Linked DNA regions of Halioglobus japonicus. The protein of the gene in region 2 interacts with the protein of the main gene of each other region in a pairwise test. Links are inferred from orthologs where the notes say so. Each region holds a gene or a part of one and is shown on either strand. Other genes may lie near its edges. The genes, in order: pheT and secD.

The links.
Region 1: the proteins of secD (region 2) and pheT interact in binary tests that used the Escherichia coli proteins (3 or more experiments, as listed by UniProt). The link is inferred for Halioglobus japonicus from one-to-one orthologs.

What each region holds. Positions count from the first base shown.
Region 1 is NZ_CP019450.1:3,256,075-3,259,416, reverse strand. The notes cover bases 158-3,181. They hold pheT (phenylalanine--tRNA ligase subunit beta), read left to right. Parts: upstream 158-493; coding sequence 494-2,869; downstream 2,870-3,181. Other genes in these bases: BST95_RS15355 (MerR family transcriptional regulator), read left to right, coding at 3,163-3,181; ihfA (integration host factor subunit alpha), read left to right, coding at 2,880-3,181; pheS (phenylalanine--tRNA ligase subunit alpha), read left to right, coding at 158-466. Also shown: more of pheS, read left to right, coding at 1-157; more of ihfA, read left to right, coding at 3,182-3,188; more of BST95_RS15355, read left to right, coding at 3,182-3,342.
Region 2 is NZ_CP019450.1:3,610,758-3,614,064, forward strand. Bases 121-3,109 are described here. They hold secD (protein translocase subunit SecD), read right to left. Parts: upstream 2,560-3,109; coding sequence 682-2,559; downstream 121-681. Other genes in these bases: secF (protein translocase subunit SecF), read right to left, coding at 121-680; purL (phosphoribosylformylglycinamidine synthase), read right to left, coding at 2,693-3,109. In the rest of the region: more of secF, read right to left, coding at 1-120; more of purL, read right to left, coding at 3,110-3,307. UniProt on the Escherichia coli protein: Part of the Sec protein translocase complex. Interacts with the SecYEG preprotein conducting channel. SecDF uses the proton motive force (PMF) to complete protein translocation after the ATP-dependent function of SecA.

The DNA.
Region 1 (3,342 bases), 350 kb from region 2 along the record:
GCCACTGAAAATTATCTGTCCGGGCCGCGTTTATCGCTGTGACTCGGACCTGACTCACTCGCCCATGTTTCACCAGGTGGAAGGCCTGCTGATCGATGAGCAGTCCAGCTTCGCCGACCTCAAGGGCATTATCGAGCGCTTCCTGCAGGTGTTCTTCGAAAAAGACCTGGAAGTGCGCTTCCGCCCCTCATTCTTCCCGTTCACTGAACCCTCTGCGGAAGTGGATATTCAGTGTGTGAACTGCGGCGGCGAAGGCTGTCGTGTGTGCAGCCATACTGGCTGGCTGGAAGTGCTGGGCTGCGGCATGGTGCATCCGAAAGTACTGGAGTACTCCAACATCGATCCGGAAAAGTATTCCGGCTTCGCCTTCGGCATGGGCGTGGAACGCCTGGCCATGCTGCGCTATGGCGTGAACGATTTGCGCCTGTTCTTCGACAACGATCTGCGATTCCTCGAGCAGTTCTAAGCCACCGTATTCTGGAGTAAGTGAAAAGTGATTATCAGTGAACAGTGGCTGCGCGAATGGGTCAGCCCTGCCATCAATACCGAAGACCTCGCCCACCAAATTACCATGGCGGGCCTGGAAGTAGACGCGATCGACCCCGTGGCCGGTGACTTTTCCGGCGTAGTCGTCGCGGAAATTATCTCTGCGGAGCAACACCCTGACGCAGACAAGCTGCGTGTGTGTGAAGTGAATGCCGGAGGTGAAACAGTACAGATCGTGTGTGGTGCACCGAATGCACGCGCCGGCCTGAAAGCGCCCCTGGCTGCGGTCGGCGGTGTTTTGCCCGGTAACTTCAAGATCAAAAAAGCCAAGCTGCGTGGTGTGGAATCCTTTGGGATGCTCTGCGCCGAGCAGGAACTGGGCCTGTCGGACGAGAGCGATGGCCTGATGGAACTCGCTGCGGACGCGCCGGTAGGTACCGACATTCGCGAGTACCTCGGTCTGGACGACCAGGTGATCGAGATTGGCCTGACCCCCAATCGTGCCGACTGCCTTGGCGTGGCGGGCATTGCCCGTGAAGTGGGCCTGCTCAACGATGTGCCGGTCAACGCCCCCGAGATTAATGCCGTAGCGGCCAGTCACCAGGAGAGCTTCCCGGTAGAACTGGTGGCGCCTGAGCGTTGCGCCCGCTTTGTGAGCCGGGTGATTCGCGGCATCGACGTGAGCAAACCCAGCCCACTGTGGATGCAGGAGAAACTGCGCCGGGTGGGTCTACGCTCAATCGATGCGGTGGTGGATGTGACCAACTACGTCATGATGGAACTCGGCCAGCCCATGCACGCCTTCGACTACAGCAAATTGTCGGGCGGCATTCGCGTGCGCCTGGCAGAGCAGGGCGAGGAGCTAGAGCTGCTCGACGGCCAGACTGTTGAGTTGAACGACGATACCCTGGTGATTGCCGACCACGACAAAGCCGTTGCCATGGCGGGAATTATGGGCGGCCAGGCCACAGCCGTGTCAGACGCCACCACCGACCTGTTCCTGGAAGTGGCCTTCTTCACGCCTGAGCTGATGGCGGGCAAGGCTCGCAATTACGGCCTTCACACCGACGCCTCGCACCGCTTTGAGCGCGGGGTTGATTTCAAGTTGCAGGCCACGGCTATGGAGCGTGCCACGCAACTGCTGCTGGATATTGTCGGCGGCGATGCTGGGCCGCTGTGTGAGGCCGTTAGAGAGGAACATCTGCCAACGCGTCCCGATGTCAGCCTGCGCGCTGCCCGAATCAAGAAAGTACTGGGCTTTGAGATGGACAGTGCCGAGGTCGAGCGGATTCTGTCCGGCTTGGGGCTGGGCGTTACCACGACAGCAGATGGCTGGACTTGCACTGTACCCAGCTGGCGTTTCGATATCGCCATTGAAGCCGACCTGCTCGAAGAGCTGGCGCGCGTGTACGGCTACAACCGCCTGCCGGTCAGCCACATCAAAGCCGATCTTATCTTGCCGGAAAAGACGGAGACTGAGCTCGGTATTCGTGGCCTGCGCCAGCACCTGGCAGCGGCGGGCTACCAGGAAGCGATTACCTACAGCTTTGTCGATCCCAAGTTACAGCAGCTGTTTGATCCCACACTGGACCCTGTGGCCTTGACCAACCCGATCTCGGCGGATATGGCGGTGATGCGCACCAGTCTGTTGCCTGGTTTGCTGACCGCGTTGACGCGCAATACCAAGCGCCAACAGCCCCGCGTGCGTCTGTTCGAGACTGGCCTGCGCTTCCTGCCCGGGAGCGAGGGCCTGGTACAGGTGCCCACCCTGGCCATAGTGATCACGGGCGATCAACTGGAAGAGGGTTGGGCCGAGAAGGCTCGCCCGGTCGACTTCTTCGACCTCAAAGGGGATATCGAGGGCCTGCTGGCACTGACCCGTGCCGCCAACACCTTCGCGTTTGCTCCCGGTCAGCGCGATGCGCTGCACCCCGGCCAGACAGCGCTGATCAGCCGCGGCGGCGAAGCCATTGGTTTCCTCGGTGCCCTGCACCCATCCGTGGCTAAGGAGCTGGGGGTGAGCGGCAGCGTCTACGTAGCCGAAATCACCCTGTCGGCGGTGCTTGAGTCGAAGCTCCCGGCCTTTACCGAGCTGTCCAAATTCCCCGAGGTTCGCCGCGATCTGGCGGTGCTGGTGGACAAGGAAGTGCCAGCCTGTGACATCCTGGCAAATGTTCGAGCGTCAGCGGGCACTTACCTCACAGACTTAACCCTCTTTGATGTGTATGAGGGCAAAGGCATTGATCCTAAACGAAAAAGTCTTGCTTTAGGTTTGACATTCCGGGATTCTTCGCGCACTCTTAGTGACCAGGACGTGAATCTAGCGGTAGAGCAAGTGGTTGATTCGCTGGAAAAAAATTATAAGGCCGAGCTTAGGAACTAGGTAAGGGAACGTGACTGCGCTGACAAAATCTGAAATGGCGGAACGCCTGTTTGAGGAGCTTGGGCTCAACAAACGGGAAGCCAAAGAGATTGTTGAGCTCTTCTTCGAGGAAATCCGCGCGTGCCTCGAAAACAACGAACAGGTGAAGTTGTCGGGTTTCGGCAACTTCGACCTGCGCGACAAGAGCCAGCGCCCCGGACGCAACCCCAAAACCGGCGAGGAGATCCCCATCTCTGCTCGCCGCGTTGTTACCTTCCGCCCTGGGCAAAAGCTGAAAGCCCGAGTAGAAGAGTATGCTGGAACCGAGCAACAACCATGAATTGCCCGCGATCCCGGGGAAGCGTTACTTCACCATTGGCGAAGTAAGCGAACTCTGCGCAGTTAAACCCCATGTGCTGCGTTACTGGGAGCAGGAATTCCCGCAACTGAAACCCGTCAAGCGTCGCGGCAACCGCCGCTACTATCAGCGCGAC
Region 2 (3,307 bases):
GTTTCGGTGAGGGAGATATTGATGATCTCTTCCGAATCCGCCTTGCGCAGCTTGCGGAAGTTCTCGCGAATGCGGTCGGAGACAACAATGGTGTCGTTCAGGGAGTAACCGATTACCGCCAGCAATGCCGCCAGTACTGTGAGGTCGAACTCCATGCCCATGACCGAGAAGAAGCCCAGCACGATTAGTACGTCGTGAACCAGAGCCACTACCGCGCCGACAGCAAATTTGAACTGGAAGCGGAAGGCGATGTAGAGCATGACAAGGCCCAGAGCCAACAGCATAGCCAGGCCACCCTGCTCGCGGAGTTCGTCACCTACCTGCGGGCCCACAAACTCGATGCGGCGCAGCTCAACCGTGCCGTCGTAGGCCGCCTGCAGTTTGCCGAGCAGTTCGGCGCCCTGCTTATCCGAATAGCCCTGTGGCAGGCGGATGAGCACGTCTTTGTCGGTGCCGAAGCTGACTACCACCGCGCCGGCGAACCCTTGCGTTTCCAGGGTGTTGCGGATGGCAGTGAGGTCTGCGGTTTCGGAGTAATGCACTTCTACCAGCGTTCCGCCAGTGAAATCCAGGCCCCAGTTAAGCTGCTTGGTGGCCAGTGAACCAATGGCCGTGACCAGCAGTGCGATGGAGAACAGGATGGCCAGTTTGCGCTGGCCCATGAAATTAATGACCTTCATGTTATACGCCTCCCCCGATGGACAGCTTCTCGACACGGCGGCCGCCGTAAATCAGGTTGGTAATGGCGCGCGTACCCATGATCGCAGTGAACATGGAGGTCACAATACCCACAGACAGGGTCACCGCAAAGCCTTTCACAGGGCCGGTGCCCACGGCGTACAGAATGACGGCAACAATCAGGGTGGTGATATTGGCGTCAAGAATGGTGGAGACGGCACGCTCGTAACCGGCATGAATGGCCATTTGTGGCGATAGCCCATTTCTGAGCTCCTCGCGTATTCGCGAGAATATGAGCACGTTGGCGTCCACCGCCATACCAACCGTCAGCACGATACCGGCAATACCCGGCAGTGTGAGGGTGGCTCCAATAATGGACATAAAGGCGATGAGCAGCACCAGGTTCGCAGACAGGGCAATGACCGCCGCCACGCCGAATACACGGTAGTAGAGGATCATGAACACCACGACCAGGGCGAGACCAATCTGCACTGACTTCACGCCCAGGCGAATGTTCTCGGCACCCAGTGAGGGGCCAACGGTACGCTCTTCAACAAATGAAATAGGGGCCGCCAGTGCACCGGCGCGCAGCATCAGGGCCAGTTCGGCCGCTTCCATGGGGCTGTCCAGGCCTGTGATCTGGAACTGGGCACCCAGGGCGCTCTGAATAACCGGAGCGGTCAGCAGTTTCTTTTCATCATAGGGGGTTTTGATGGCAATTTCGGTGCCGTCTTCCTGCATCTCATAACGAGTGCGGTACTTGCGCTCGATAAACAGGACGCCCATGCGACGCTTGATATTGTTGCGCGTGGCCCGTGACATGGCCGTGCCGCCCTCGTTGTCGAGGCTGATCTGCACGTTGGGCATGCCGTTCTGGTCAAAGCTGGCCTGGGCATTGCTAACCCGCTCGCCGGTGAGAATTACGTCGCGCTCCAGCCATTCGCTCATACCGGCGCGATCGGCGCTGCGATATTCAAACCGCTGCTTGTCAGCTGCCGGCGCTTCCAGACGCGCCACCATGCGGAATTCCAGGTTGGCCACCTTGCCGAGAATACGCTTGGCTTCGGCGGTGTCCTGAATACCCGCCAACTCAACCACAATGCGGTTCTGGCCCTGGCGCTGTACCAGCGGCTCGGATACACCCAGCTCGTTCACACGATTGCGCAGGGTGGTGAGGTTCTGGCTGACCGCATAATCGGCAATTTCCTTGCGCGAGGCCTCGGTCATATTGGCGTAGAGATTCCAGCTGCCCTCTTCATCAACCCGGTCCAGCACCAGCTCGGGGTGGTTTTCGGCGATGACGGCGCGGGCCTGTTCACGCAGGCTCTCGCTCTTGAATTTGGTTTCCAGGCGGCCCTGCTGATCGAGGTTCACGTAGCCGCGGATGCGGTCTTCACGCAGAGCGCGTTTGGTGGCGTTGAGGTAGTACTCCATGCGCCGCTCGATCGCGGCATCGACATCCACTTCGAGCTTGAAGTGCACGCCACCACGCAGGTCGAGGCCGAGCTTGACCGGCTGCGCGCCGATATCGCTGAGCCACTGCGGCGTGGTTGGGGCCAGGTTCAACGCGACAATAAAGCCATCGCCCAATACCCGTGAAACCCGGGCCTGAGCCACGAGCTGCTCCTCGGCGTCGCGCAGCCGAACCAGACCGTTGCGCCCCTTGGGATCAATCAACTCGCCAAAATGCTCGATACCGGCTTCATCCAGAGCCGTGAGTGCGCGCCCCATGATGTCTTCATCCATCAATTGGGCACTGCTCTCGCCGGTAATCTGCAGCGCAGGGTCGGGCTTGTAGAGGTTGGGGGCTGCGTATACGAGGCCTAAACCGACCACGAACAGTACCAACAGGTATTTCCACAGGGGATATTTATTCAGCATGTATTCACTTCATGTGCCGGTTCAGCCGGCGAAAAAAGGCGACATTATATAGGTGTTAGGCCATCTGCCACAAAGGCCGTTATGGAGTCGATGGGGCGCCGGCCCGGGCTTCAAGGGCCGGCGAATGGGAAAATTACCCTAACCAGCGGCGCGCGTTGCGGAACAGACGCAGCCAGCCCGCGTCTTCACCCCAGCCCTCGGGCTCCCAGGAATACTGCACGGTGCGGAAAACCCGCTCCGGGTGCGGCATCATGATGGTGGCGCGGCCGTCTTCACTGGTCAGGCCGGTAATGCCATTGGGCGAGCCGTTGGGGTTGGCGGGATAGCGCTCGGCTACCGCCAGATCACCCTCGACATAACGCATGGCAATGGTGCCGCTGCTCTCACAGGTCGCCAGCGCGTTGGCGTCGGCAAATTCGGCGCGACCTTCGCCGTGGGCCACGGCAATCGGCATATGTGAACCGGCCATGCCGTCGAGCAGGATGGAGGGGCTCTCCTGGACCTGCACCAGCGCCAGGCGAGCCTCAAACTGCTCGGAGCGGTTGCGCACAAAGCGCGGCCAGTGCCCGGCACCCGGAATCAGGTCTTTCAGGGTAGAGACCATCTGGCAGCCGTTACACACCCCCAGCGTGAAGCTGTCGTCGCGATCGAAGAATGCGCTGAACTCTTCGCGCACCGCCTCGTTGAACAAAATGCTCTTGGCCCAGCCCTCACCGGCGCCGAGGACGTCGCCGTAGGAGAAACCGCC